4 regions of the Comamonas sp. GB3 AK4-5 genome follow, and region 1 is predicted to be linked to each of the others. Evidence: predicted binding sites of a transcription regulator. Region 1 holds the regulator's gene; each other region holds the start of a gene.
The links. The regulator sigma-54, encoded in region 1, starts transcription at its own class of promoters, with help from an activator protein. The targets are predictions, from matches to a motif close to TGGCANGNAANCTGCTTT.
Positions count from the first base shown of each region.

Region 2: the regulator sigma-54 is predicted to act here: its motif matches at 4,065-4,082, upstream of ACA027_RS01155 (TorF family putative porin).
Region 3: the regulator sigma-54 is predicted to act here: its motif matches at 1,622-1,639, upstream of ACA027_RS07465 (flavin monoamine oxidase family protein).
Region 4: the regulator sigma-54 is predicted to act here: its motif matches at 3,076-3,093, upstream of glnA (type I glutamate--ammonia ligase).

Region 1 is NZ_CP166730.1:4,912,546-4,920,145, reverse strand. Features, by position in the region: gene lptA (lipopolysaccharide transport periplasmic protein LptA) at 120-767, shown strand; gene lptB (LPS export ABC transporter ATP-binding protein) at 764-1,537, shown strand; gene ACA027_RS21735 (RNA polymerase factor sigma-54) at 1,606-3,183, shown strand; gene ACA027_RS21730 (ribokinase) at 3,410-4,417, shown strand; gene ACA027_RS21725 (hypothetical protein) at 4,492-4,845, opposite strand; gene ACA027_RS21720 (methyl-accepting chemotaxis protein) at 4,876-6,714, opposite strand; gene ACA027_RS21715 (methyl-accepting chemotaxis protein) at 6,861-7,600, opposite strand, start outside.
Region 2 is NZ_CP166730.1:269,217-276,816, forward strand. Features, by position in the region: gene ACA027_RS01140 (LysR family transcriptional regulator) at 1-72, shown strand, start outside; gene ACA027_RS01145 (DUF3413 domain-containing protein) at 265-2,085, shown strand; gene ACA027_RS01150 (YifB family Mg chelatase-like AAA ATPase) at 2,311-3,810, opposite strand; gene ACA027_RS01155 (TorF family putative porin) at 4,121-4,852, shown strand; gene ACA027_RS01160 (P-II family nitrogen regulator) at 4,872-5,210, shown strand; gene ACA027_RS01165 (ammonium transporter) at 5,237-6,604, shown strand; gene glcE (glycolate oxidase subunit GlcE) at 6,850-7,600, shown strand, end outside.
Region 3 is NZ_CP166730.1:1,681,569-1,689,168, reverse strand. Features, by position in the region: gene ACA027_RS07470 (MFS transporter) at 57-1,247, shown strand; gene ACA027_RS07465 (flavin monoamine oxidase family protein) at 1,698-3,293, shown strand; gene ACA027_RS07460 (cytochrome c) at 3,343-3,825, shown strand; gene ACA027_RS07455 (RidA family protein) at 3,898-4,431, shown strand; gene ACA027_RS07450 (flavin monoamine oxidase family protein) at 4,628-6,220, shown strand; gene ACA027_RS07445 (cytochrome c) at 6,250-6,735, shown strand; gene ACA027_RS07440 (RidA family protein) at 6,804-7,337, shown strand; gene ACA027_RS07435 (diaminopimelate dehydrogenase) at 7,420-7,600, opposite strand, start outside.
Region 4 is NZ_CP166730.1:3,369,762-3,377,361, reverse strand. Features, by position in the region: gene ACA027_RS15265 (polysaccharide deacetylase family protein) at 1-684, shown strand, start outside; gene ACA027_RS15260 (sterol desaturase family protein) at 686-1,672, shown strand; gene ACA027_RS15255 (EI24 domain-containing protein) at 1,970-2,824, shown strand; gene glnA (type I glutamate--ammonia ligase) at 3,138-4,553, shown strand; gene ACA027_RS15245 (hypothetical protein) at 4,703-5,185, shown strand; gene glnL (nitrogen regulation protein NR(II)) at 5,287-6,357, shown strand; gene ntrC (nitrogen regulation protein NR(I)) at 6,399-7,600, shown strand, end outside.

The DNA.
Region 1 (7,600 bases):
TTGTGCGGGCTTTTTGTTGTCTGCAATGTGCTGGAGCAGACCGTAACATCATCGCTGGCCCAGCACACGCTGGGCTGATGTCCGTACCCCCTACAATGGCAGCAAGATTCATGCCTTCTATGACACGCAAACTCCTCCCGCTGCTTCTGCTGGCAGCCCTGGCTGGTGCCATGGGTCCGGCCCAGGCCGAAAAGGCCGATCGCAACAAACCCATGAACATTGAGGCTGACGCGCTGCACCACGACGAGTTGCAGCAGGTCAGCACCTTCACCGGCAACGTGGTGCTCACCAAGGGCACCATCTTGCTGCGCGGAGCCAGGCTCGAAGTGCGCCAGGATGCCGAGGGCTACCAGTTCGGCAAGGTCTGGGCCGAGAAGGGCAAGCGCGCCTTCTTCCGCCAAAAGCGCGACACCCTGGCGGGCGCGCCCGAGGAATATGTGGAAGGCGAAGGCGAGATCATCGAGTACGACGGCAAAAAAGATGATGTGCGCCTGATCCAGCGCGGTCAGCTGCGCCGCTACACCGGTGCCACGTTGAGTGACGACATCACCGGCACCATCATCACCTACAACAACCTGACCGACGTGTTCACCGTGGACGGCAGCCGCCGACCCACGCCGGGCAGCGCGGAAGCGGCCAACAGCTCCGGCAGCCGGGTGCGTGCCGTACTGGTGCCCAAGACCCCACCGGCCGCAGCGCCTGCGGCACCGGCGAACACCGTGTCGCCACTGCAGCCGTCCAACAACCTGAACCCGCGCAAACCGTGACCACTGCCGCCGAGACCCCGTCCCCCGCTGCCAGCAGCCTGGAAGTACGCCATCTGGCCAAATCCTATGGCAGCCGCAAGGTGGTCAAGGATGTGTCGCTCACCGTGCAAAAGGGCGAGGTGGTGGGCTTGCTCGGCCCCAATGGAGCGGGCAAGACCACCTCGTTTTACATGATCGTGGGCCTGGTGCGCAGCGATGCCGGTGACATCCACATCGATGGCCACTCGGTGGCGAACATGCCCATCCACCAGCGCTCGCGTCTGGGGCTGTCCTATCTGCCGCAGGAGGCCTCCATCTTCCGCAAGCTCAGCGTGGAAGAGAATGTGCGCGCCGTGCTGGAGCTGCAGCGCGACGCCCAGGACAAGCCCCTGTCCAAGGCCGAGGTGGAGCAGCGCCTGACAGATCTGCTCAAGGAGCTGCGGGTGGACCATCTGCGTTCCTCGCCCGCGATCGCCCTGTCCGGTGGCGAGCGCCGCCGTGTGGAAATCGCCCGGGCGCTGGCCACGCAGCCGCGCTTCATCCTGCTGGACGAGCCCTTTGCCGGTATCGACCCCATCGCGGTGATCGAGATCCAGCGCATCATCGGCTTCCTCAAGGAACGCGGTATCGGCGTGCTCATCACCGACCACAACGTGCGCGAGACGCTGGGCATCTGCGACCACGCCTTCATCATCAGCGACGGCCATGTGCTGGCGCAGGGTACGCCGGAAGAGATCGTGGAGAACGCCGAAGTCCGGAGGGTCTACCTGGGCGAACATTTCCGCATGTAAGCCCGGCTTCCACCACCAGCCTCCACCATCACCACGCCGAAGACACCGAGCACCAAGGGAGCGCCACGTTGAAGCCAGGTTTGTCCTTGCGAGTCTCGCAACATTTGGCTTTGACGCCGCAATTGCAGCAGTCGATCCGGCTGCTGCAGCTGTCCACCCTGGAGCTGGCCCAGGAAGTCGAGCAGATGCTCGACGACAACCCTTTTCTGGAGCTTTCCCCCGAAGAAGCCCCGCGCGAAGACTTCGGGCTGTCCCAATCCGATGCCCCGGCCCAGGCCGATGACTACGGGGCCGAACAAGCTGCACTTTCAGGAGCTTCAGACGCTGGTGCAGAAAGCGCTGAAGGCCCAAACAATGCAGAAAGTGCCGCCGATTTCGATGCCCCCGACTGGGACGGCGACGGCGGCCACGACCTGCAGCCCGATGACAGCGAATGGGGCGGGGACGCCCCGGCGCGCGGCGCGCTCAAGGACGGGGAGGAGGGCATCAGCGCACTGGATCTGGCGCGTGCCCATGAATCGCTGACCGACCACCTGCTGCGCCAGGCGCTGTCGCTGCACCTGTCCGAGCTGGACGGCCATGTGCTGCGCTATCTGATTGAAAACCTGAACGACGACGGCTATCTGGAAGACACGCTGCAGTCCCTGGCCGAAGGCTTGGCGGGCTGCGAAGACCCGGAGCGCCTGGAAGAGCTGGTGCACCGCTTCACCGTGGCGCTGCGTTTGCTGCACAGCCTGGAACCCGTGGGCGTGGGGGCGCGTGATCTGGGCGAATGCCTGCAACTGCAGCTGCAGCATTTGCAGCAGCGCCGCGAAGCCGATCCCGCCGTACTGGAAACGGCGCTGGCCATTTGCGCACAGCCGCTGGACCTGCTGGCGCGGCGCGATGTGCGCCGTCTGCTGCAGCTCACCGGCCACCATGAGGAGCGCGTTCGCGCCGCCATGGCGCTGATTGCCCGGCTCGAGCCCCGGCCCGGCCGGCGCTTTGCCGATGTGGAGCGCCACATCGTTGTGCCGGATGTGATCGTCACCCGCTCCAGTCGCCGTGCCAGCGAAGGCACACCCCAGTTCAATGTGCAGCTCAATGCCGATGTGATGCCGCGGCTGCGCGTGCACGACATCTATGCCGGTGCGTTGCGCGGCCACAAGGGCAGCGAAGGCCATGCCGGCCTGCAGCAGCGCCTGCAGGAGGCGCGCTGGTTCATCAAGAACGTGCAGCAGCGCTTTGACACCATCTTGCGTGTCTCGCGCGCCATCGTGGAGCGGCAGAAGAATTTCTTTGTGCATGGCGACCTGGCCATGCGCCCGCTGGTGTTGCGCGATATTGCCGATGAGCTGGGCCTGCATGAGTCCACCATCAGCCGCGTGACCACGGCCAAGTACATGGCCACGCCCCATGGCACTTATGAGCTGAAGTACTTTTTCGGCTCCGGCCTGGGCACGGAAACCGGCGGCAATGCCTCGAGCACGGCAGTGCGGGCGCTGATCAAGCAATTCGTCTCGGCAGAGAGCGTGAAAAAGCCGCTGTCGGACAGCCAGATCGCCGACATGCTCAAGGAACAGGGCATTGATTGCGCCCGCCGCACCGTGGCCAAATACCGCGATGCGCTGAAGATTGCACCAGCCAATCTGCGCAAAAAGCTGTAAATATCAGCGTGGATAGCTACCAAAGCAGTAGCGAAAGCCGGGCTGCGGTACCCACCGCACTGCGCAGCATGCCGGCTGGGTAGACAGGGTGGACATACCCCTGCGGGTCAGTAGCTACCGCCATGGCGCGGGCCGGTGGAAACAGGCACATTGGGAGCCACGCGCTGGCGGCTTGCGTGGCAAGCAGGCCTTGGCTTGGCAACCCCCTACAGGCAGGAGACAGACCATGGTTGCACCGCTTTCTTCCGGGGCCTTGCCCCGCACCACCTCGGCGGCCGAAAGGGCCGCAGCAGGCCTGCCGCACCGCGTGGCACACATGGCCGTGGTGGGCAGTCTGAACATGGACCTGGTGCTGACCCTGGAGCGCATGCCCCAGGCGGGCGAGACGGTGTTGGCCCAGACCCTGCAGTCCACCCCGGGTGGCAAAGGCGGCAACCAGGCCCTGGCCTGTGCGCGCCAGGGGGCTGAAGTCACGCTGTTTGCCAGCGTGGGGCGCGACCAGCCCGGCAACCAGCTGCGGCTGGCGCTGCACGCGGCCGGTATCAACGTGGAGCATGTGGCGGTGCAGGAAAGCGTGCCCACGGGCACGGCCGTGGTCATGGTCGAGCCAGGGGGCGAAAACCGCATCTGCGTGGTGGCCGGTGCCAATGCCGAGCTGGTGCTGCCCGAGGAGGCTTTGCTCTATGCGTTGGCCCAGGCAGATTTTCTGCTGCTGCAGCTGGAAGTGCCCGATGCCGTGGTCCTGCAGGCCCTGCAGGCGGCCCACAGCGCGGGCTGCCGCGTGGTGCTCAACCCATCACCCGTGCGCATGCTGCCTGCGGCTTGGTGGCCCCTGGTGCACACCCTGGTGGTGAATGCGCAGGAGGCCGCGGCACTGACCGGTCTGGAGGTCGACGGCCCGGCTGCGGCGCAGCAGACCTGCCAGGCCTTGCTCGCGCGTGGGGTGCAGCAGGTGGTGCTCACCCTGGGGGCACAAGGCGCGGTGGCCGGGGTGGCCCGGGGCTCGCCGCGTCACCATGCCGCCCTGGACTTGCCCGTGGTGGACACCACGGGCGCGGGCGACAGCTTTCTAGGGGCCATGGTCACCCGCTTGGCCGAAGGCGACAGCCTGGCCGATGCCGTGGACTGGGGCATTCGTGCGGCCAGCCTGTGCATGGGCAAAGCCGGTGCACAGCCCTCTATTCCCACCCGGGCGCAGGTGGAAGCGCTGGCGCTGGTGCGCGAGCTGGAGTGAGACATTCTGCTGATGACGCTTGCATAAGCCGCTCCTGAACAAGGAGTGATGCAGCGACGCCACCAGGCTGCGCTTCAGCGCGTGCTGCCGTCGCAGTAGGCGTGCCAGCCTGCCGGCGTGTTCTCAAAGCCGCGCTGCAGGGCCAGCTCCCAGGGGCGCTCGCAGCGCTGGGTACGTTGGCACCAGGAATTCCCGGTGGATGGCTTGCAGCCATGGGCATCGGTGTGGCCACCCAGAATGAGGGCCTCTGGCGCGGCTTCGCTGGAAGTCTGGGGTGCACTGACTGCCGCTGCAGCGGGCTGCGCGGCGGATGGCACAGCGGGTGCTGCAGTGGGCGCGGACTGGCAGGCACCGAGCAAGGTCAGCGCCAGAGCGCCCAGCAGGGCGCGGGGCTGGGCCGCGATGGAAAGCAAAGAGGGCAATGGCATACGCCTATCTTATGCGGCGTCTCATGGTTCTTAGCCCCGTAGCAGTGCCGGGTGTGAGGACGCGGTGCCGTGGTGGCCTTCCAGCCTGAAGCCCGCCACCGCATCGGCCAGCTGGTGGGCCTGCTGCTGCAGGGCCTGTGCGGCGGCCGTGGCCTCTTCCACCAGGGCGGCGTTTTGCTGCGTGCCCTGGTCCATCTGGCTGACAGCGCCGCCGATTTCGGCAATGCCCCGGCTTTGTTCCTGGCTGGCATTGCTGATCTCGGAGACGATGGCGGTGACGCGGCGCACGCTGTCCACCACGTCCTGCATGGTGGTGCCGGCATCCTGCACCAACAGGCTGCCGGTACTCACCTGGCTGACGGAGTCGTCGATCAGCTGCTTGATTTCCTTGGCGGCTTCGGCGCTGCGCTGGGCCAGGGTGCGCACCTCGCCGGCCACCACGGCAAAACCGCGGCCTTGCTCGCCGGCGCGGGCCGCTTCCACGGCGGCATTCAGCGCCAGGATATTGGTCTGGAAAGCGATGCCGTCAATGACGGCAATGATGTCCACGATCTTGCGTGACGCCGCATCGATACCCCCCATGGTTTGCACCACCTGGTTCACCACGGTGCCGCCGTGGGAGGCAATGTCGGAGGCATTGGCGGCCAGCTGGTTGGCCTGCTGGGCATTGGCCGCGTTTTGCTGCACGGTGGCGGTGAGCTGTTCCATGGCCGCGGCGGTTTGTTCCAGCGCGCTGGCCTGCTGCTCGGTGCGCGAAGACAGGTCCTGGTTGCCGCTGGCGATTTCGCTTGTGGCCAGGCGCACCGATTCCGAGGAATCGCGTATGCGCACCAGCACCGAAGCGATCTTGTCCACAAATTGGTTGAAGGCGCGGGCAATCTGGGTGAGCTCGTCATTGCCCTCGGTGCCCAGGCGGCGGGTGAGGTCGCCGTCGCCGGAGGCGATGTCGTTGAGCGCATCGCGCACCACGGCCAGGCGGCGCAGCTGGTGGCTGACGGCTGCTGCCACCAGGACCACGGCGGCCAGCACGCACAGCACGGTGATCAGCACGGACACCTGCAGCAGGCGGCGCAGCGGCAGGGTGGCTTCGTCACGGTCCACGGCCACGGCCAGCACCCAGGGCGTGCCTTCCACACGGGCGGCATACAGCATCTGGGTGGCGCCGCCAATCTGGGCCTGGGCATGGCCTCCCTCGCTGGCCAGCTTGCTCAGCAGCGCGGGCGTCAGCTCGGGTGCCAGGGCGGTGGAGGGCTTGAGGATCAGCTCCTGCTGGGTGTGGACCAAGATATTCGATTGGCCATCCAGCAAAAAGGCAAAGCTCTTGGCCATGGGGTGGATGGCCGCCACCTGCTGGACCACGCTGTCCATGTACATATCGGCGGCCACCACGGTATTGGGCTTGCCTTTGGGGCCGGCTGGCTCGGCAAAGCTGAGGGTCAGCTTGCCATTGGTGGCGTCGACATAGGGCGGCGTCAAAATGGGTTTTCCGGCCTGCATGGCCAGCTGGTACCAGGGGCGCTGTGTGGGGTCGTAGCCCGCATCCACCGGGTCGAGAAACACATGGCGCTTGTCGGCAAAGCCTATGTATGCGTCGTCAAAGCCACCGGCCTGTTTGGCTGCACGCAAAAAGGGCAGAGGATCGGCCTGGCCCAGCGCATATTGGATGGCGCCGGTGATGCGCTGCTTTTCCTGTACCCATTCCGTCAGCACATGGGCGTGGACATGCGTGAGCTGGCCTATGCGTTCGTCCAGACCCGACAGCGTGTTGCCACGGACGATGAAGAAGCTCACCAGGGCCAGGACCACCAGTGACAGCGTGGTGATGGCCACGCAAATACCGATCAGGCGGGCGCGCAGACTTTGGAACATGGCTGTGATTCCGAGAGGGAAAGGGTGAGCCAAATGTAACCAAAGCCTACCAAGGCGGCGGCCCCGTTTGGGAGGATAGGCCTCTCGGGATTTAGGGTGCAGCACTGCCCCACGCACCCAGGATGCATGGGGCGTGGGCAGGCTGCTCAGCGCTGCAGCAGTGCCGGGTGCGAGGACGCGGTGCCGTGGTTGGCATCCAGTCGGAAGCCCGCCACCGCGTCGGCCAGTTGGTGGGCCTGTTGCTGCAGGGCCTGTGCGGCGGCCGTGGCCTCTTCCACCAAGGCGGCGTTTTGCTGCGTGCCTTGGTCCATCTGGCTGACGGCGCCGCCGATTTCGGCAATGCCCCGGCTTTGCTCCTGGCTGGCGTTGCTGATCTCGGAGACGATGGCGGTGACGCGGCGCACGCTGTCCACCACGTCCTGCATGGTGGTGCCGGCGTCTTGCACCAGGCGGCTGCCGGTGCTGACCTGGCTGACGGAGTCGTCGATCAGCTGCTTGATTTCCTTGGCGGCTTCGGCGCTGCGCTGGGCCAGGGTGCGCACCTCGCCGGCCACCACGGCAAAACCGCGGCCTTGCTCGCCGGCGCGGGCCGCTTCCACGGCAGCGTTCAGCGCCAGGATATTGGTCTGGAAAGCGATGCCGTCAATGACGGCAATGATGTCCACGATCTTGCGCGATGCCGTGTCGATGCCACCCATGGTCTGCACCACCTGGTTCACCACGGTGCCGCCGTGGGAGGCGATGTCAGATGCATTGGTGGCCAGCTGGTTGGCCTGCTGGGCATTGGCCGCGTTTTGCTGCACGGTGGCGGTGAGCTGCTCCATGGCCGCGGCGGTCTGCTCCAGCGCGCTGGCCTGCTGCTCGGTGCGCGAAGACAGGTCCTGGT
Region 2 (7,600 bases), 410 kb from region 1:
CTGTTGGGCGTGGTGCCGGCAGAAGCAGAGGACGGGGCCGAGGCGCTGGAAGCCGCCGTGTTTTTGACGTGAAGGCCAAAAGCCAGGGCTTGCCTGGTGCAGCGAAGTTGCCGCTGGGTAATAATTGTTTGCTTGTGTATCTACGTCAGAAGGGGCTGAGGCCCACGGGCGAAAGATTCAATCCCTCACCATGTTTTCTGGATAACCCCAGGTGTTTTTGAGCGTGCGTGAATTGAAAAGAAGGCAGAGAAGGTCAGCATAAAAATGCAGAAATATTCTGGGTATGGGAAGTTTGTTTCAGTCAATATTATTGCGGCGGCTCTGATCTCTTTACGGTATTTTAATTTCTTGCCCGAGCTTCCAGATACCTTGATTGGCTGGATCTTCATGGTGACGGCAACCTATTCGCAAATGGCCCTGCTGGGGATTGCGGCCGCCATTGTGCTGCTGCCGGCATTGTGGTTGAGAAATTCTTGGCGCCATCTCATCCTCTCCGCCGCAGCGACCTTGGTCATCGGTCTTCTGGTGGTGGACACCATTGTCTTTTCACAATACCGATTCCATATCAATTCCGTGGTGCTGGAGTTGTTGATGGCTGGGCAGGTGGTGGATTTCCCCCTGGCCATGTGGCTGATGCTGGCCGTGGCGGTGGCCTTGCTGTGGGTTGTTGAATATGCCTTGCTGCGGGTGTTGGAAAGCAAAGAGCCATTGCGCCGACTGAAGTCGACGCGGTGGATGGCAGCCGCTGCACTCGCCGCCTTGCTTGCCACCAATGGCATTCATGTCTGGGCCGCAGCCCATGCTTTTCAGCCGGTGACACAACTCAAGCGCTATTTGCCCCTGTTTTATCCCGCCACCTCCAACAGCACCATGCGCAAATATGGCTGGGTGAACGAGCAGGCCTTGGAGCAGCAAAAGCTATTGACCGAGCACAAGCAACGCAGTGACTTGCGCTATCCCGTGCATCCGCTGCAGACAGGGCCTGTTGAAAAGCCCGTCAATATCGTGATCTTGGCGATAGACTCGTGGCGAGCGCACACTTTCAATGCGGAGAACACGCCCAATCTCTGGTCTTTTGCGCAATCGGGCATGGTGCTGAACCAGCATATGTCCACAGGCAATGCGACCCGCGTGGGAATCTTTGGCATGTTCTACAGCCTTCCTGGCTCGTACTGGCACAGTGTGCTGAACAACCGGGCCAGTCCCGTATTGCTGGACAGGCTGCAGGCACTGGATTATCAACTGGGCATTTTTGCTTCTGCACAGCTGAACAATCCGGAGTTTGATCAGACGGTTTTTTCAAAGGTCAAACCACTGCGTACCGGTTCCCAAGGCGCCACGGCGGTAGACCGTGATACCAACATCACGGAGGAATGGGTGCAGTGGTTCAAGCAGCGTGAAAAGGGACGCCCGTCGTTCTCATTCCTTTTCTACGATGCCCCCCATAGTTATGAATCTCCAAAGCAATATGCCCATCGCTATGAGCCCATGCTGGAGAACCCGGACTATTTGCAGCGTGGGCCCAAAACCGATACCTTGCCCTGGTTGAATATGTATAAAACCAGTGTGCATTTTGTGGACAGTTTGGCCAAGCAGGTCATTGACCAGCTCAAGGCATCCGGTGAAATGGACAACACCATTGTGATCATCACCGGTGACCATGCCGAGGAAATCAATGACAACGGGCTGAATTACTGGGGGCATAACAGCAATTTCTCGGATGCCCAGGTGCATGTGCCTTTTGCCATGGTCGGGGGCGGGATTCGGCCGGCGCATGATTGGGGGTCTGCATTCACCAGCCATGCCGATGTTGTGCCTACGCTGATGAAGCAGTATCTGCAGGTGGAAAACGACCCCGGCGATTACGCCATCGGTGTGAATTTACTGGACAAACCGGTAGACCGGCCATGGCTGCTGATTTCCGGCTACAGCCAATATGCCGTGGTCACCGCCAACGACATTCTGGAAGTGGGGTCTCTGGGGCAATACCAGCTTGTGGACAAGCACTACAAGCCGCTGAAGACCTCGCCCAATTTTGCCTATGTGCAGCAGGCCATGGAGCAGATGCGGCGCTTCAGCCAGTAAGGGGCGCAAGGGGAGATAGGGGCCTTCCCCTGGGAATAAGCAGGTCGTGCCCACCGGATTTCGGTGCCGCTGCAGAACCTGCTTGTGCCTCAGTCGCACAAAGCTGGCGTAGCCCAGGCCAGAGACACCGCGCAAGGGCCGCCCCGCCGCGCTGGTGTCGTCCCCCTGCCCGCGAGCGCAGCTCGCGAAGAGCGGGGGGAAGGCGCGCAGCGCCTCAGGGAGCCTCTACTTCACCCCTCGCCGATACTGCAGCGCTTCGGCCACATGGGCGGCCTGCACGGTCTCGCTGTCTGCCAGGTCTGCAATGGTGCGCGCCACCTTCAGTGCCCGGTGGGTGGCGCGGGCGGACCAGGCCAGGCGTTCGGCCGCTTTGTGCACCAGGGCCTGGGCGGCATCGTCCAGCTGCAGATGCTGCTGCAACGCGCTGGGCAGCAACCACTGGTTGGCATGGCCTTGTCGCTGCAAGGCGCGCTGGCGGGCCTGGATGACACGGGCCTGCACCGTGGCACTGGGCTCGCTTTGCACGGGTTGCAGCAGCTCTGCGGGAGGCAGGGCCGGTACCTCCACCTGCAGGTCGATGCGGTCCAGCAGCGGGCCGCTGAGCCGGGCCTGGTAGCGCGTCACCTGGTCGGGCGTGCAGCGGCAGCGGCTGCTGCCCCGCAGGCCGCAGGGGCAGGGATTCATGGCGGCAACCAGTTGAAAGCGCGCAGGAAATTCCGCATGTTGGGCGGCGCGGGCAATCTGTATGCGCCCGGTTTCCAGCGGCTCTCGCAGCGCCTCCAGCGCGCTGCGGGCGAATTCGGGAAATTCATCCAAAAACAAAATACCCTGGTGGGCCCGTGAGATGGCCCCAGGCCTGGGGGGCGAGCCTCCACCCACCAGGGCCACGGCGCTGGCCGTGTGGTGGGGCGCTACCGTGTGGCGCTGGCCCCAGGTGGCGGCGTCGAAGTCGCCGGTGAGGCTGGCGATGGCGGCGGCTTCCAGCGCCTCCTGCGGGGTTTGCGGGGGCAGCAGGCCGGCCAGGCGCTGGGCCAGCATGGACTTGCCGCTGCCGGGTGGGCCGATCAGCAGCAGCCCGTGGGCGCCGGCCGCGGCAATCTCCAGCGCGCGCTTGGCGGCCGCCTGGCCCTGTACCTCGGCCAGATCGGGAGGGGCCTCTGCTGGGGCATGGGGCGTGGCCATGGCGGGCGCCAGGGGCTCGCCCCCCTGGGGCAGCAGGGCACGCACCACATCCAGCAGATGCGTTGCGCCATAGACGGTGCTGCCGGGCACCAGGGCGGCCTCGCTGGCACTTTCCTGGGGCAGTACCAGAGGCAGGGCATCGCCTTGCAGCTGCAGGGCCAGCGCGGTGGCCAGGGCGCCGCGCACGGGGCGCAGCGCGCCGGACAGCGACAGCTCGCCGGCAAATTCATAGCGCGAAAGCTGTGTGGCGTCGATTTGCCCGCTGGCCGCCAGAATGCCCAGGGCAATCGGCAGGTCGAAGCGGCCCGAGTCCTTGGGCAGATCGGCCGGGGCCAGGTTGACGGTGATGCGCCGGCTGTGCGGGAACTCCAGCCCCGCATTGGCGATGGCGCTGCGCACGCGCTCGCGTGCTTCCTTGACCTCGGTATCCGCCAGACCGACAAGGGTCAGACAGGGCAGGCCGTTAGCCAGGTGGACTTCCACCGTCACGCGCGGTGCATGCAGGCCCAGCAGGGCACGGCTGGGGACCAGGGCCAAACCCATGGGCGACTCCCTTTTCGCAGTCAACAGTGCGGCCCAGTATGGCCTGCAGCGTCTTGCGCGCCGCGGTGGTGCGACGGCCGTGCATGGGCAGGCCGAGGGAGGGCTGCGCCCTTCCATCGGAAATTTCGCACCATCTTGGTGCTTTTTATATGGCCGATGCGTAGGTGCAAGGGGCGCAGGGAGGACTGCACAAAGCAGGTGCACGCGGACTGTGCGGTGCAGGTAGCCGGGTTCACGGCCCGTGGGGCGCAAGCTGGCACGGTCCCTGCTTTAACAGAGCTCCATTTCACCACCCAAGCGGAGGATCTGTATGAAACGCGTGTGCTGCAAGACCCTGGCTTTGACAGCGCTGGTCGCTGCGCCCCTGTGGGCCCAGGCGGAATTGACCGCCAATATCGCTTTGACGAGCAACTACAAATTCCGTGGCCAGGACCAAGACACGGGCCGCAGCAGCACCATCAAGCCGGCCTTGCAAGGCGGTTTCGATTACAGCTTCGGGGACAGCGGCTTTTACGTGGGCAACTGGAACTCCTCCGTCAACTGGCTGCCTGGCAACTCGCTGGAGACCGACTTTTACGGCGGCTATAAGTTCAAGGGGGCGGGCGTGGACTGGGATGTGGGCGCGCTGACCTATCTCTACTCCGGCAACAGCCGCGGCACCACCACCGAGCTGTACGGCGCAGGCAGCTATGGACCGTTCACGGCCAAGTATTCGCACACCGTCTCCAAGGACTATTTCAACTGGGCGGGCGCTAAGGATGGCTCCGGGCTGAAGGGCCGCAACACCGGCTATTTCCAGCTGGCCTACAGCCAGGAGCTGGTGAAGAGCGTGACCCTCAAGGCCTCCGTGGGCTACACGCGCTTTTCCAGCGACATCAAAAGCCTTGGCGTGCCCAACTATGTCGACTACAGCGTGGGAGCAGCCTATGACTTCGGCGGCGGTCTGAGTCTGACCGGGGCAGTGGCCGGCGCCAATAAAAAAGCGTACTTCGGCGATGTGAACAAGGCCCGTCTGATCGTGACGCTGGCCAAGACTTTGTGAACCTCAAGGAGCTCACGTCATGAAAATGATTTCCGCCATCATCAAACCCTTCAAGCTCGACGAGGTGCGCGAAGCGCTCTCGCTGATCGGCGTGCAGGGCATCACCGTGACCGAGGTGAAAGGCTTTGGCCGGCAAAAAGGCCATACCGAGCTGTACCGCGGCGCGGAGTACGTGGTTGATTTTCTGCCCAAGGTCAAGGTCGAGGCCGCCGTCAGCGACGAGGTGCTGGAGCAGGCGCTGGAGGCCATTGAAAGCGCGGCCCGCACCGGAAAAATCGGTGACGGCAAGGTCTTCGTCTACGACCTGGAACAGGTGGTGCGTATACGCACCGGCGAAACCGGCAAGGACGCCCTCTGAACCCCCAACCATTGCGAGAAACCGACATGAAAAAAACACTTCCCGCACTTTCATTGGGTCTGGGCATGCTGGCCGCCACGGCCGGTGCCTGGGCCCAGGAAGCGGCACCTGCTGTGGCGGCGGCCGTGACCGAAGCCACAGCGCCTGTGGTGGCCGCAGCTGTTGAAGCCGCACCTACGCTCAGCGCAGGCGACACCGCCTGGATGCTGACCTCCACCATGCTGGTGATTCTGATGGTCATCCCCGGTCTGGCGCTGTTCTACGGCGGCCTGGTGCGCTCCAAGAACATGCTGTCCGTGCTGGCGCAGGTGTTCGTGATTTTTTCGCTGATCACCGTGCTGTGGGGCATTTACGGCTTCTCGCTGGCCTTCGGCGGTGAGGGGCGTTTCTTCGGCGGTTTCGACAAGCTGTTCCTGGCGGGGATTGCGCCCGACACCTTGTCGTCCGCGTTGAAGACCATTCCCGAATATGTGTTCGTGGCCTTCCAGTCCACCTTTGCGGCCATCACCGTGGCGCTGATCGTGGGTGCCTTTGCCGAGCGCATCAAGTTCGCGGCCGTGCTGCTGTTCTCCGTGCTGTGGTTCACCTTCAGCTACATCCCCATGGCCCATATGGTCTGGGGCGGTGGTCTGCTGGCGGCCGATGGCGCGCTGGACTTTGCCGGCGGCACCGTGGTGCACATCAACGCCGCCGTGGCCGGCCTGGTGGGCGCCTATATGGTGGGCAAGCGCATAGGCTTCGGCAAGGAAGCCCTGCCGCCCCACAGCCTGACGCTGACCATGGTGGGCGCCTCGCTGCTGTGGGTGGGCTGGTTCGGCTTCAACGCCGGCTCCGCCGGTGCGGCCAACGGCATTGCCGGCCTGGCCTTTATCAACACCATCTTCGCCACCGCAGCGGCGGCCATGTCCTGGATCGTGGCCGAGGCGCTGTGCAAGGGCAAGGCCTCCATGCTGGGTGCGGCTTCCGGCGCCGTGGCCGGTCTGGTGACCATCACCCCCGCCGCAGGCTTTGTCGGCCCCATGGGCTCCATCGTCATGGGCCTGATCGCCGGCCCTCTGTGCCTGTGGGGGGTGTCCGGGCTGAAGCATATGCTGAAGGTGGACGACACTTGCGACGTGTTCGGCGTGCACGGTGTGGGCGGCATCTTGGGTGCCATCCTGACCGGTGTGTTCTGCGCCTCCAGCCTGGGGGGCATGGAGCCCGCCAACTACGACATGGCCCACCAGGTGTGGGTGCAGCTCAAGAGCGTGCTGGTGACCCTGGTGCTGTCGGGTGTGGTGGCCGCCGTGGCCTTCACCATCTGCAGGTTCACCGTGGGTTTGCGCGTCTCGGAAGAGGCCGAGCGCGAAGGTTTGGACATCACCAGCCACGGCGAATCTGCCTACCAGCGTTGAAGCTTTGGCGGGCCGGACCTGGGGCCGGCCTGTGTCCCATTGCGAGAGTCCCGTATTCCACAGCCCGCCTCTGGCGGGATTTTTTTGCGCGTGCGACTCTGTTTTTGAGAGCGGCTTGTGCAGCATCCATCAGCATCACAGCGGAAACAAAGGACATGCAGTCAAGCCGCTTCACAGCGGCTGTTCAAAAAAATCACAAAGGTCGCTGCAGCTTGCAGCAGGGGCAGCCGCTACCATCCCAGCCCATGGAACCAGCATTGAGCCAGATCATCGAGCGCGTGCGCGCTGCCGTGTCCGACCAGCAAGCCCTGCGTATCCAGGGCGGAGGAAGCAAAAGCTTTCTGGGCCGCGCGCTGCGCGGCGAGCTGCTCGATATGCGTGCCCTGCAAGGCATCGTCGACTATGAACCCAGCGAACTGGTGGTGACGGTGCGTGCCGGCACGCCGCTGGCGCAGCTGGAGCAGGCCCTGGCCGAAAAAGGCCAGTCCCTGGCCTTCGAGCCGCCGCACTTTGCCAGCCAGGGCCAGCAGGCCACGGTAGGCGGCATGGTGGCGGCCGGCCTGTCCGGCCCGGCCCGCGCCAGCGTGGGCGCGGTGCGCGACTATGTGCTGGGCATAGAAATCATCAACGGCCGGGCAGAGCAGCTGCGCTTTGGTGGCCAGGTCATGAAGAACGTGGCGGGCTATGACGTGTCACGCCTGATGGCGGGCAGCTGGGGCAGCTTGGGCGTGATCACCGAGGTCAGCCTGAAGGTGCTGCCCGTGGCGCCGGCCGAGGCCACGCTGCGCTTTGATGGCATCAGCCAGGCCGATGCGCTCCAGCAACTGAATCGCTGGGGCGGCCAGCCCCTGCCGCTGAACGCCAGCTGCTGGATGCAGGACCAGGGCCGTGACACGCTGTATGTGCGCCTGCGCGGCGCCACGGCCGCGGTGGAGGCCGCCTGCCGCAGCATGGGCGGCACGCACCTGGACCAGGCCAGCACGGCGGCCGACTGGG
Region 3 (7,600 bases), 1.8 Mb from region 1:
CGGTATCGGGCGGCGCACTGCGCCAGCCGGGTTTCGTGCCCTTTCTCGCGGCCCGCATGCTGGGCTTTTTCGCGCAGCAGATGCAGGCCATCGTCGTGGCCTGGCAGGTCTACGACATCACGCGTGACCCGCTCTCGCTGGCCCTGGTGGGGCTGGCGCAGTTCATTCCCATGCTGCTGCTCTTGGTGCCAGCCGGCGACCTGAGCGACCGCATGAGCCGCAAACAGATTCTGGCCGCCAGCTGGAGCGTGGCCGCGCTCTGTGCGGCTCTGCTGCTGTGGTTGACCACGCTGGGTGAACATGGTGTGGCCGGCATCTATGCCGTGCTGGTGCTGTTTGGCTGCAGCCGCGCCTTCACCAGCCCGGCCATGCAAAGCCTGCTGCCGCAAATCGTGCCGCGCGAACATCTGGCCCAGGCGCTGGCCACCAACAGCATGCTGATGCGCACCTCGGCCATTGCCGCCCCCATGCTGGGCGGCGCGCTGTACGGGCTGGGCGGCGGCGAGCTGACCTATGCCGTCTGCGCCATCGCCCTGGTGCTGGCCGTGCTGCTGCTGGCGCGCGTGCCTGTGCGCTTTGCGGCTCCGCGCCAACCCGTCGAAGGCAGCATGTGGCAGCGGGCCAGCGAAGGCATACGCTTTATCCGCAGCCGGCCCATTGTGTTGGGCACGATCTCGCTGGACCTGTTTGCCGTGCTGCTGGGCGGCGTGGTGGCGCTGCTGCCGGTCTATGCCAAGGAGGTGCTGCACACCGGCCCCGAGGGGCTGGGCATGCTGCGCTCCTCCATGGCCGTGGGCGAGGTGGCCATGGGCCTGTGGCTCAGCACCCGGCCCATACAGCGCCATGTGGGCAAGGTGATGTTTGCAGCCGTGGCCGTGTTCGGCCTGGCCAATCTGGTTTTTTCGCTGTCGCACTGGTTCTGGCTGTCGCTGGCCTGCCTGGCCGTGGCCGGCGCGGCAGACATGGTCAGCGTCTACATTCGCTCGGCCCTGGTGCAGTTCTCCACACCCGACACCATGCGTGGCCGTGTCAATGCGGTGAACATGCTGTTCATCAGCTCCAGCAACGAGCTCGGTGAGTTCCGCGCCGGCAGCATGGCTGCTGCCATCGGCGCGGTGCCTGCCGCCATTGTCGGCAGCCTGTGCACCCTGGGCGTGGTGGGCGCCTGGACGCGGCTGTTCGCCCCGCTGCGCGATGTGGACCGCCTGGAAGATGCGGCACGCAGCAACGACCCCACCCAGCTCTGACGCGCTTCAATAAAGAGCATCCATCGCTTATGGGATAAGCGTCTGAGCGCTTTTTCGCCGTACTCCCTGCCCGCCATGCGCGGGCTTTTTTACGCCGGCATGGCGTGGTGGCTGCGCGTCTCCGGGCCTTACCGACACATGCATTAACGCGCAAATACGGTCGCTCACAAGCTGCACCAAAGTAGCTTTTCTCCTCGCAGGCTTGGTGCACATCCAGGCCCAGAAAAGTGCAAATTTGATAGCACCAACCATCTCCCACCTCAGCACCGCTTGCTGCCCCACGCACTTGGCACCACCCACGCCAGGGAGCGCAATACAGGCAAGGGGACGGCCATGCAGGTGGCCCGGGGAAATCTGGCCACGGCTGGAAAAGCTGGCATGCCAGTTGCACTAAGCCAGACAGCAGGCGCAGCCCCCGCGCTTGCAGCCCACCAGAAAGCACCCCGACCTATGCCCGCAGAAAAAGCAGCGCTCACCCGACGCAAATTGCTCACCATGATTGGCCAGGCGGCCGGTGGCTCGGCCCTGTACCAGGCCATGTCCAGCCTGGGCCATGCCGCTGAATCCGGCTACCAAGGCCGCACCCCGCTGAGCCGCGCCAAGCCCGGCGCCAGCGTGGTGGTGCTCGGCGCCGGCCTGGCCGGCATGCTGGCCGCCGTCGAGCTGCGCAATGCCGGCTACCAGGTCAGCGTGCTGGAATACCAAAACCGCGCGGGCGGGCGCTGCTGGACGCTGCGCGGTGGCGACCGGCACACCGAACTCGACGGCACCACCCAGACCGTGGGTTTTGCCAAGGGCAACTACCTCAACCCCGGCCCCTGGCGCGTGCCCCACAACCACCACGCCATGATGGACCTGTACCGCCGCTACGGCGTGCAGCTGGAGCCCTTCAACCAGGTCAACCACAACGCCTATGTGCACCAGACCCAGGCTTTTGGCGGCAAACCCCAGCGCTTTCACCACATCAGCAGCGATGTGCGCGGCCATGTGAGCGAGCTGCTATCCAAGGCCACGCACCAGGGCGTATTGGACGAAGCCATCACCACCGAAGACCGCGAAAAACTGCTGGCAGGCCTCAAATCCTGGGGGGCGCTGGACAAGGACTACCGCTACAGCGCCAGCCTGCACAACAGCGAATTCCGCGGCTTCGACCGCAACCATGGCGGCGGGCTGATGCCCAAGGCCCAGGCCTCCGAGCCCATAGACCTGCACACCCTGCTGCAATCCAAGATGTGGAGCCAGATCGGCATGGGCAATATGCACGAGTTCCAGACCACCATCTTCCAACCCGTGGGCGGTATGGACACCCTGGCCCAGGCCATGGCACGCGATCTGGGTGCGCTGATCCACTACAACGCCAAGGTCAGCAAGGTGGAGCAAAACGCGCAATCCGTCACCGTGCACTACAGCGACGCACGCCGGCCCGGCGCCCTGCGCAAGCTCAGCGCCGACTGGTGTGTGTGCACGATCCCCGCCTCCATCCTGAGCCAGCTCGACATCCAGGTCAGCAGCGCCATGCGCGCCGGCATCGACAGCCTGCCCTATGCCAGCTCCAACAAGATCGGCCTGGAATTCAAACGCCGCTTCTGGGAAGAAGACGAGCGCATCTACGGCGGCATCAGCTACACCGACCTGCCGATCCGGCAAATTTCCTACCCCTCCACTGGCTACATGCGCCCCGGCCCCGCCGTGCTGCTGGGCGCCTACACCATGGAGGACAACGGCTCCTACCGCTTTGCCTCGCTCACGCCCCAGGAGCGCATCCGCATGGCGCTGGAATACGGCAGCCAGATCCACCCCCAATACCTCAAGGAATTCAAAACCGGTGTGGCCGTGGCCTGGCACCGCGTGCCCTGGATTCAGGGCTGCTTTGGCCAATGGAGCGACGCACTGCGTGCCCAGCACTACCAGGCCATGGCCCAGGTGGACGGCCGCATCGTGCTGGCCGGTGAACACATGTCCTATCTCCCCGCCTGGCAGGAAGGTGCGGTGCTGTCCTCGCTGGACGCCATACAGCGCCTGCACGCCAAGGCCATCAGCGTCTGAGCCAGGCCTGGGCCACACGCCATTCCCACCACTTCACGGAGCCCTCTCTATGCACACCACCACTTCACAAGACCTGGCTTTGCGTGGCCTGCTGCTGGCCTGTCTGCTGCCCCTGGCCACCATGGCTGCCGAGCCCAGCCTCAAGGGTACGACCGGCAGCGCGGCCGAAGTCCTGGCCCTCAGCCCCACCCAGGTCGCGGCCCTCAAGGCCGACTTTGCCAGCACACCGCAGCAGCTCACCCAGCGCAGCGGCGCGCAAATCTACCAGGCCATCTGCCAGGGCTGCCACATGCCCCAGGCCCAGGGCAGCCAGGGCGCAGGCTTTTATCCAGCGCTGGCCTCCAACCCCAAGCTCACGGCCTCTGCCTACCCCGTGGCCGTGGTCTTGAATGGACTGCACGGCATGCCCGGCTTTGCTCCCCGGCTGAGCAACCAGGAAGTGGCCGAAGTCGTCAACTACGTGCGCAGCCATTTTGGCAACCGCTACACCGACCCGGTGAGCGCCAACGACGTGCAACTGTTTCGGCCGTAAACGTTCTCTTGCCACCGCATCTCTGGCGATGGCGGTGGTGTTTTGTGTCTCGATCTGAAAAGGTTTTCCACCATGTCTTTCCGTGCCCCCTTGCTGCTTCCCGCTCTGCTGACCAGCCTGGCCCTGGCCGGCTGTGCCACCCAGACGCCATCCTCCCCCGAGCTGCTGCGCTACAAGCTGCCCGGCAGCAACTTCCCCATTGCCAATGCCGTGGAAGTGCCTGCCGGCGCCAGCACCATCTACCTCTCGGGCAAGACCGCCGCTGTGCAGGACAAGAGCAAATCGCCCACCGACATCGCGGCCTATGGCAACACCGAGGTTCAGACCGTCTCCGTGCTGCAAACCATTGATGCACAGCTCAAAGGCATGGGCCTGTCCATGTCCGATGTGGTGAAGATGCAGGTCTATCTGGTCAAAGACCCCGGCAAGGGCGACAAGATGGACTTTGCCGGTTTTATGAAGGGCTATAGCCAGTTCTTCGGCACGGCCACCCAACCCCATCTGCCGGCACGCTCCACCTTCGAGGTCGCGGCCCTGGCCAACCCCGCCCTGCTGGTGGAAATCGAAGTGGCGGCCGTGCGCGGCGCCACTTCGGTCAGCAAATAGCTGGCCATCTCATCTCTTAGAACGTGTTCACGATCTAAGCACCTGACCCTGGGGCCGCGGCACACCGCGGACCTGAACAAGCCTTTGTCCACACACCCTGCTTTTGATAGCAGCCATTGCTCACGAAACAAGCACTGCAGCCTTGTTTGACCTGCAGCCATCCACCGGCCTCAAGATCAAGAAAGCGAACAGACCTATGCCCGCCGCGGACACATTGCCCACCCGACGCGCCCTGCTTTCCAGGATTGGCCAAGTGGCCGGTGGCGCGGCCATGTACCAGGCCATGTCCAGCCTGGGCTATGCCGCTGAATCCGGCTACCAAGGCCACGCCCCACTGGGCCGTGCCAAGCCCGGCGCCAGCGTGGTGGTGCTCGGCGCCGGCCTGGCCGGCATGCTGGCCGCCATCGAGCTGCGCAACGCCGGCTACCAGGTCAGCGTGCTGGAATACCAAAACCGTGCAGGTGGACGCTGCTGGACCTTGCGTGGCGGCGACCAGTTCACCGAACTCGACGGCAGCACCCAGACCGTGGGCTTTTCCCAGGGCAACTACCTCAACCCCGGCCCCTGGCGCGTGCCCTTCAACCACCACGCGATGATGGATCTGTACCGCCGCTATCGCATCGCGCTAGAGCCCTTCAACCAGGTCAACCACAGCGCCTATGTGCACCAGACCCAGGCTTTTGGCGGCAAACCCCAGCGCTTTCACCACATCAGCAGCGATGTGCGCGGCCATGTGAGCGAGCTGCTGTCCAAGGCCACGCACCAGGGCGTATTGGACGCAGCCATCACCACCGAAGACCGCGAAAAACTGCTGGCAGGCCTCAAATCCTGGGGGGCGCTGGACAAGGACTACCGCTACAGTGCCAGCCAGCACAGCAGCAAATTTCGCGGCTTTGCCCGCCCCCATGGCGGCGGGCTGATGCCCAAGGCCCAGGCCTCCGAACCCATAGACCTGCACACCTTGCTGCAATCGAATCTGTGGAACCAGATCGGCGCGGGCAATCTGCATGAGCTCCAGACCACCATCTTTCAGCCTGTGGGCGGTATGGACATGCTGGCCCAGGCCATGGCACGCGATCTGGGTGGGCTGATCCACTACAACGCCAAGGTCAGCAAGGTAGAGCAAAACGCGCAGTCCGTCACCGTGCACTACAGCGATGCACGTCGGCCCGGCGCACTGCGCCAGCGCAGCGCCGACTGGTGCGTGTGCACGATTCCCGCCTCCATCCTGAGCCAGCTCGACATCCAGGTCAGCGGCGCCATGCGCGCCGGCATCGACAGCCTGCCCTATGGCAGCGCAATGAAGGTGGGGCTGGAATTCCAGCGCCGCTTCTGGGAAGAGGACGAGCATATCTACGGCGGCATCAGCTACACCGATTTGCCCATACAGCAAATCGCCTATCCCTCCAGCCACTACATGCGCCCCGGCCCCGCCGTGCTGCTGGGGGCCTACGCATTCGAGACCACGAATGCCTACCACTTCTCCTCCCTCCTCCCCAAGGAACGCATTCGCCTGGCGCTGGAATACGGCAGCCAGCTGCATCCCCAGTACAAAAAGGAATTCAAGAGTGGCGTGAGCGTGGCCTGGCACCGCATTCCCTGGGCACAGGGCTGCTTTGGCAAGTGGAGTGATGCGCTGCGCGCGCAGCACTACCTGGCCATGGCCCAGGTGGATGGCCGCATCGTGCTGGCGGGCGAGCACCTGTCCCATCTGGGTTGGCAGGAGAGCGCCGTGCTGTCCTCGCTGGATGCCATCCAGCGCCTGCATGCCAAAGCCATCAGCGTATGAGCGCCCCATCTTCCAGGAGCCACGAACTCATGCACACCACCCCCACTTTCAGGGCGCTGGCCCTGGGCAGCCTGTGGCTGGCCGGCCTGTTCAACCAGCCCTGCATGGCCGCACCCGCCCTCGCTCACCACGCCACAGGCAGCGCCGCCGAAGTGCTGGCCCTCAGCCAGACACAGGTGGCGGCGTTGCAAGCCAGTTTTTCCAGCGACCGCAAGCGCCTGACCCAGCACCACGGCGAAAAAATCTACCAGGCTCTCTGCCAGAGCTGCCACATGGCCCAGGCCCAGGGCAGCCAGGGTGCAGGCTTTTACCCGGCGCTGGCCTCCAACCCCAAGCTCACGGCCTCCGCCTACCCGGTGGCCGTGGTCCTGCATGGACTGCATGGCATGCCCGGCTTTGCCGATCGGCTGAGCAACGAACAGGTCGCCGAAGTCATCAACTACGTGCGCAGCCATTTTGGCAACCGCTACACCGACCCGGTGAGCGCCAACGACGTGCAACTGTTCCGCCCCTAAGCGGTTTTCCTCCGCGCAGTCTGGATCTCAAGGCTGGCGCCCTTTGTTCGACTTAGAAAGGTTTCCCCATGTCTTTGCGTACTCCCTGGCTGGCTTCAGCCCTCTTCGCTTCCCTGGTCCTCGCAGGCTGCGCCGGCCAGAGCGGCCCCGGCCCCGAGCTGCTGCGCTACAAGCTGCCAAACAGCAACTACCCTGTCGCTACCGCCGTGGCCGTGCCGGCCGGCGTCAGCACCATCTACCTCTCGGGCAAGACCGCCGCTGTGCAGGACAAGAGCAAGTCGCCCACCGACATCGCGGCCTATGGCTACACCGAGGCCCAGACGGTTTCCGTGCTGCAAAGCATTGACACCCAGCTCCAGGGCATGGGCCTTACCCTGTCCGATGTGGTGAAGATGCAGGTCTATCTGGTGAAAGACCCGGCCAAGAGTGGAAAGATGGACTATGCCGGCTTTATGAAGGGTTACAGCCAATTCTTTGGCACGGCAGCCCAGCCCCATCTGCCTGCGCGTTCGACCTTCGAGGTCACCGCCCTGGCCAACCCCGCCCTGCTGGTGGAGATTGAAGTGGTGGCCGTGCGCGGGGCCACCTCGGTCAGCAAGTAAGCCTCTTGCAGCAGCTCCTGATACAGGAGCTGCTGATGCTTGCGCTTGTTAGGCTTCAGGCGCTTTGGTTCAAAATGCTGGCTTACAGCGCTTCGGCACGCAGCTGGGCTGCGCTCTTGGGCGACAGCCAGCCCGGTGCCACGTCGAACACCGTCTTGGCGCCATGCAAGCCCATTTGCTGCATGCGGTGCACGGCGCGGGCATAGGCCACCAGCACGCTGGAGGTGAACTCGGGGTTGCTGTCCAGCTGCAACCGGTACTCG
Region 4 (7,600 bases), 1.5 Mb from region 1:
GTGGCCGATGTGCTGCGCCGCCACCAGGTGCGCGTTACCTTCTTTGTCGCCAACGAGGCCACGCAGCAAGGCGATGGCAGCCTGGGCCAGCATTGGGCACCCTGGTGGCAGGCCAGGGCCAAGGAAGGCCACCGCTTTGCCAGCCACACCTGGGACCATGTCTACTGGCGTGGTGACCAGGGCACGGCGGCTGCACCCAGCTTTCGCGTGCGCCCCTCGCAAGGGCCCAACAAAGAGCAGGCCACGACCATGAGCGCGGCCCAGTACTGCGCGGAAATTCGCAAGTCCAGCGACTGGCTGCGCCAGACCACAGGCCAGGCGCCGCTGCCGCTGTGGCGGGCACCGGGCGGCAAGACCTCGCCCCAGCTCTTGCAGGCGGCCGAGGCCTGTGGCTTCAAGCATGTGGGCTGGTCGCCGGCGGGCTTTCTGGGCGATGAGCTGTCCAGCGAAAAATTCAGCAACCAGGCCTTGCTGCAGCAGGCGCTGGCGCGCATTCGCCCGGGCGATGTGCTGCTGGCCCACCTAGGCATCTGGTCGCGCAAAGACCCTTGGGCACCGGCCGTGCTGGAGCCCTTGATTGTGGGCCTGCAGGCCAAGGGATTTTGTTTTCGCACCCTGGATACGCACTCCGACTTGCGCGCCTGGGTGCAGGCCCATGCGGGCGCTGCCGCAGTGAAGGAATGACATGGTGTGGGAAACATTGTCCCAATGGTTTGGCCAGGCCCAGCAAGGCCTGTATGAGGGCGTGGTTCAGCCGGCGCTCTACCACCTGGGCATGGCCAGTTGGATGGAGGATGCCTTTGATGCCACCGGCTGGTTGCTGGTGGGGCTGATTCAGCTGGTGGTGCTGGTGCTGGTGATTGGCCCGCTGCAGCGCTGGCGACCCGTGGAGGCGGTGACCGACCACCAGTCCGTGCGCGTGGATGTGCTCTACACCCTGGTGCACCGCCTGGGGCTGTTTCGCCTGGGGCTGTTCTTTGCCCTGGATCCGATCTGGAACGCCTTGTTCGGGCACTTGCATGTCTGGGGCATGCCCAGCTTGCAGCTGGAAGACCTGTGGCCGGGCGTGACCGATCTGGCCTGGGTCAGCTTCATCCTCTATCTGCTGGTGTTTGATCTGGTGGATTACTGGATTCACCGGGGCCAGCACAGCTGGGGCTGGTGGTGGAAGCTGCATGCGCTGCACCACTCGCAGCGGCAGATGACCATGTGGAGCGACAACCGCAACCACCTGCTGGATGATGTGGTGCGCGACAGCATCATCGTCATCGTGGCCCAGCTGATTGGCGTGCAGCCCGCGCAGTTTGTGCTGCTGGTGGCGCTGACCCAGTTGAGCGAGAGCTTTCAGCATGCCAATTTGCGCCTGTGGTTTGGCAGCGTGGGCGAGCGCCTGTGGGTCAGCCCGCGCTTTCACCGCCGTCACCACACCATAGGCATAGGCCACGAGGCCCAGGTCTCGGTGCGCAACCGCAAGGCCCGTGGCAACAACTTCGGCGTGCTGCTGCCCTGGTGGGACATGCTGTGGGGCACGGCCAACTTCGAGCTGCGCTGGGACCCCACGGGCGTGCGCGACCAGGTCCAGCCCAATGCCGCAGGCCAGTTGCGCGACTATGGGCGGGGCTTTTGGGACCAGCAATGGAAAGGCCTGCTGCGCCTGGTGAACCGGGCCTGAGAGCGTGTTCGTAATCTCCTCGCGACGCGCCAGCGTCTTTGCGGGATGGGATACAAGGCGCGATACCGCAGCAATAGCTGTGCTATTGCGAGGATTCGCAACGACGTAGACCGCCCGCAAAGGCACTGGCCCTTCGGGTTGGAGCGAAATCGGGCGATTTCTTCGCGCTGAAGCTTGCTTGCACCCCGGTGCAAGCTGCGCCCCATCGGCTCGAACTCATCCCGATTGCGCTTCAACGCGCCTGCGTAGAGATCGTGAACACGCTCTGAGCGCACCGGGCAGGGGCGGGCTGGCGCTATGCTGGCGGGCATGCATTTGTTGTTCACCTCCTTGGCCCGCGCCCTGGGCCATTGCCTGCACCGCAAGGTCGTGGCCTGGTCTTTGTTGCCCCTGCTGTTGATGGCCGTCTTGGCCATGCTGCTGTCCTGGCTGTTCTGGCAACCGGCCTTGCAATGGACCGTGCAAAGCCTGGAAGGCGTGAGCTGGCTGGGGCGCGTATGGGATTGGCTGCAGCAGCAAGGCTGGGGTTGGGGCGTGGATTGGTTTGCCGCCATGCTGCTGGTGCTGGTGAGCTCTGCGGTCCTGGTGCTGCTGGTGTTGATGCTGGTGTCCCTGTTCATGACGCCCCAGTTGGTGGCCTGGGTGGCCGAGCGGCGCTTTCCCACGCTGGAGCGCAAGCAGGGGGCTCCCTGGTGGCAGTCTCTGGCCTGGGCCGTGGGTTCCACGTCGGCGGCCTTGCTGCTGCTGGTGCTCAGCATTCCGCTGTGGCTGATTCCGCCGCTGGTGCTGGTGTTGCCGCCATTGATTTGGGGCTGGTTGACCTACCGTGTCATGGCCTTTGATGCATTGGCCGAGCATGCTAGCCAGGCCGAGCGCCAGGCATTGTTTGCCCGCCATCGCATGTCGCTGCTGCTCATGGGGGTGGTGTGCGGGGTGCTGGGCGCTGCACCCAGTGTGGTGTGGGCCTCGGGCGTGCTGTTTGTGGCGCTGTTCTGGCTGCTGGTGCCGCTGGCCATCTGGATTTACGCCCTGGTGCTGGCCTTCTCCTCACTGTGGTTTGCGCATTTTTGCCTGGCCGCGCTGGAGCAGCTGCGCCAGCAGGCGCGGCAGGGGTATGCGGCCCCAGTGGAAGTTGGTGCGCACGGCGCATAGTCTTCAGCGCATGGGAATCCTGTGCCCGCAGCGACAAAACCACAGTCCGCACAGCTACACTTGCGGGCGATGGATGTCAGGCCTGGGCCTTGGTTTGGCCTGATTACACCAATATGGTGCAGTTGAGCGCTAAATTGGTGCATTGCTTTTCGCCTTGTGAAAAAGCGCCAGATTGCACCGCTTTGGTGATTGCCCGGTCTGCTGCCATGTGCTGCGGCGGACCCCTGGGTGCATCCCAGGGTCGTGCAAGCTGGCACGCATTCTGCTTTACATCCCCCGTACATTTACCAAGCGCTTTTCCAGGAGAGACCTGATGGCTAAGACCGTTGCAGACGTGATGAACATGGTGGAGGAAAACGACGTCAAGTTCGTCGACCTGCGCTTCACCGATACCCGTGGCAAGGAACAGCACGTGACCGTGCCCCTGTCGCACTTTGATGAAGACAAGTTCATGTCGGGCCACGCCTTCGACGGCTCGTCGGTCGCAGGCTGGAAGGGCATTGAAGCTTCGGACATGCTGCTGATGCCCGATCCCAACACCGCCAACATCGACCCCTTCTTTGAAGAAACCACGCTGATTCTGCAGTGCGATGTGATCGAGCCCGGTGACGGCAAGGCCTACGACCGCGATCCCCGCTCGGTGGCCAAGCGCGCCGAAGCCTATCTGAAGGCCTCGGGCCTGGGCGACACCGCTTACTTCGGTCCCGAACCCGAATTCTTCATCTTCGACGGCGTGCGCTGGGGCGTCGAGCCACACAACCCCTTCTTCGAAATCGAAGAGTACGAAGCACCGTGGAACACCGGCACCAAGTTTGAAGGTGGCAACCGCGGCCACCGTCCGCGCACCAAGGGTGGCTATTTCCCCGTGCCCCCGGTCGACAGCACCCAGGATATGCGCGCCGAAATGTCGCTGATCCTGGAATCCCTGGGCATTCCTGTCGAAGTGTTTCACCACGAAGTGGGCGGTGCAGGCCAGAACGAACTGGGCACCCGCTTCTCCACCCTGGTGGAGCGCGCCGACTGGACCCAGCTGCAAAAGTACGTGATCTGGAACGTGGCCAACACCTACGGCAAGACCGCGACCTTCATGCCCAAGCCTTACTCGGGCGACAACGGCTCCGGCATGCATGTGCACCAGTCCGTGTGGAAGGATGGCAAGAATCTGTTCGCCGGCGACGGCTATGCCGGCCTGTCCGACTTCGCGCTGTACTACATCGGCGGCATCATCAAGCACGCCCGTGCCCTGAATGCCATCACCAACCCTGGTACCAACTCGTACAAGCGCCTGGTGCCCGGCTTTGAAGCCCCGGTGAAGCTGGCCTACTCGGCCAAGAACCGCTCCGCCTCCATCCGCATCCCCTACGTGAGCAACCCCAAGGGCCGCCGCGTGGAAGCCCGCTTCCCCGATCCGCTGATGAACCCCTACCTGGGTTTTGCCGCGCTGCTGATGGCAGGCCTGGACGGTGTGGAAAACAAGATCCACCCCGGCGAAGCCGCCACCAAGGACCTCTACCATCTGCCTCCGGAAGAAGACAAGCTGGTGCCCACCGTGTGCCACAGCCTGGACCAGGCCCTGGAAGCGCTGGATGCCGACCGCGCCTTCCTGACCAAGGGTGGTGTGTTCAGCGATGCCATGATCGATGCCTACATCGAGCTGAAGATGGGTGAAGTGACCCGCCTGCGCCAGGCCGTGCACCCCGTTGAGTACGATATGTACTACTCGCTGTAAGCACAGCGCCCGGTTTTTGCAGGTGCCCACCGCGCCTGCAGGCCATGGATGAAAGGCGGCCTCGGCCGCCTTTCTTGCGTTCTGCGCCGGGGCTTCCATGCGAGCATGGCCGAGCGGTGGCTCACAGGCTGCCTGGAGAGGAGGGCGGTATGGGGCTGAAAACCGGTGGGGCGCTGTGGGGGCTGGTGTGCCTGGGTGCCAGCGCAGGCGTGGCGGCGCAGAACATCTACCGCTGCGGCAATGAATACACCAACCAGGCACGCATGGCCAAGGAACGGGGCTGCAAGCTGGTGGAGGGCGGGCAGGTCACCGTCATCCATGGCGCGGCGGGCAGTGGCAACCGTGCTGCTGTAACCCCGCAGCCAGCCCCTGCTGTGCCTCGGGCGAATGGGGCGCAGCAGCGCGCCCGCGACAGCGATGCCAGGGCCATTTTGCAGGCCGAGCTGAACAAGGCCCAGGCGCAGCTGGCCAGCCTGAAGGCTGCATACAACGAGGGCAGCCCTGAGCGTTCGGCGTTGGAGTTGCGCAACCCCCAGGGCTATCTGCAGCGGGTGGATGCCCTGCAGGCCGATATGGCACGCCAGGAAAGCGACATCGCCAGCATCCAGCGCGAGCTGGACCGTTTGCCTTGATTCACGCCCATAATGCGGTGCAACGCGCTTGCAGCGCGCACACAATGCTCTTGTTTTGATATGGGCGCATCTTGCAGGCACTGTGCTTGCTTGGTATTTGCATGACCTCTACGCAACCGAATGCTCTGCGCTTTGCCGCGCTGGACATGCTGTCCACCCTGGCCGTGGTTCTCAGCCACGAGGGGGAGGTGATTTTTGCGAATGCCGCGCTGGAAAGCACTCTGGGCATGTCGCGCCGCATGCTGGAAGGGGGGCGCTTTTCCAGCTTTTTTTCCCAGCCCGCGCTGCTGGACCAGGCGCTGGCCGGCGGCAAGGGGCTGGATTACGCCGCCATGCGCTTTGACACCAGCCTGGTGCGGCCGGTGCAGGAGCCCTTGACCGTGCATGTCACGGTCAGTCCCCTGGAGGACAGCGGCGAGGTGGTGGTGGAGCTGTGGGTGCTGGACCAGCAGGTGCGCCAGGACCGTGAGGAGCGCCTGGTGGAGCAGGCGGCGGCCAACAAGGAGCTGGTGCGCAATCTGGCCCATGAGATCAAGAACCCGCTGGGGGGCATCCGAGGCGCTGCGCAGTTGCTGGAGATGGAGCTGGAAAGCCGTGAGCTCACGGAATACACCCAGGTCATCATCCATGAGGCCGACCGCCTGCAAAGCTTGGTGGACCGGCTGCTGGCTCCGCACCGCCACCCCCACCAGGTGGGGGACGTCAACATCCACGAGGTTTGCGAGCGCGTGCGCTCCCTGGTGTTGGTGGAGTATCCGCAGGGCTTGCGCATTCAGCGCGACTATGACATCTCCATCCCCGAATTCCGGGGCGACCGGGCGCAGCTGATTCAGGCGCTGCTGAACATTGTGCAGAACGCCGCCCAGGTGCTGTCCGAGCGGATAGAGAAGGGTGATGCCGAGATCACGCTGCGCACCCGCGTGGCCCGACAGGTAACGATTGGTCGCCAGCGCTACAAGCTGGCATTGGAATTGCATGTGATTGACAACGGACCGGGCGTGCCTGAACACATCAAGGAACGGATCTTCTATCCGTTGGTGACAGGCCGGGATGGTGGGTCGGGCCTGGGGCTGCCGCTGGCGCAGACCTTTGTGCAGCGCCACCATGGGCTGATCGAATGTGAGAGCAGCCCGGGGTGCACCGATTTCCGCATCCTCGTCCCGCTGCCTTGAGGTCTTGGCCATTCACATAGAGAGAAAAGGGTTACGCGAACATGAAGCCGATCTGGATAGTAGATGACGACCCTTCGATCCGCTTCGTCCTGGAAAAGGCGCTGGCCCGCGACAGCCTGCCCACACGCAGCTTCACCAACCCGCGTGAGGTGCTGGATGCCTTGAGTGCGTTGCCCCCGGGCGACCCGGAACGCCAGGGGCCGCAGGTGCTGGTCAGCGACATCCGCATGCCCGGTGGCACAGGCCTGCAGCTGCTGGAGCAGGTGCGTGCGCAAGACCCCGAGTTGCCTGTCATCATCATGACCGCCTACTCCGATCTGGACAGCGCGGTCTCAGCCTTCCAGCGCGGCGCCTTCGAATACCTGCCCAAGCCTTTCGATCTGCCCAAGGCCGTGGCCCTGATCCGCCGCGCGGCGGAGGAAAACAACCGCGAGCTGGTCAGCGAAGAGCGCCAGGCCGCCATGCCCGAAATGCTGGGCCAGGCGCCCGCCATGCAGGATGTTTTTCGCGCCATAGGCCGGCTGAGCCAGAGCCAGGTGACGGTGCTGATCACCGGCGAATCCGGGGCCGGCAAGGAGCTGGTGGCGCGTGCGCTGCACCGCCACTCGCCCGTGGCCAATGGCCCTTTCGTGGCCATCAATACGGCTGCCATCCCCAGGGATTTGCTGGAGTCCGAGCTGTTTGGCCATGAGCGCGGCGCTTTCACCGGCGCGCAGACGCAGCGGCGCGGGCGCTTCGAGCAGGCCGAAGGCGGCACCTTGTTTCTGGATGAGATCGGCGACATGCCTTTCGAGCTGCAGACCCGCTTGCTGCGGGTGCTGTCGGACGGGCATTTCTACCGCGTGGGCGGGCATTCCGCCGTCAAAACCCATGTGCGCGTGATTGCGGCCACCCACCAGAACCTGGAGCAGCGCGTGCGTGACGGCGCATTCCGCGAGGACTTGTTCCACCGCCTGAACGTGATCCGCCTGCGCCTGCCTTCGCTGCGCGAGCGCGGCGAAGACATTCCCATGCTGGCGCGCCATTTTCTGCAGAAAAGCGCCAAGCAATTGGGCGTGGAGCCCAAGCGCATTGCGCCTGAGGCGCTACAGCGGCTGACGCAGTTTGGTTTCCCCGGCAATGTGCGCCAGCTGGAGAACATCTGCCACTGGCTGACGGTGATGGCGCCATCCCAGGTGATTTCCGTACAGGATCTGCCGCCCGAAGTGCTGCATGTGCCTGCGGAGCCTGTCCCCGTGGCGGC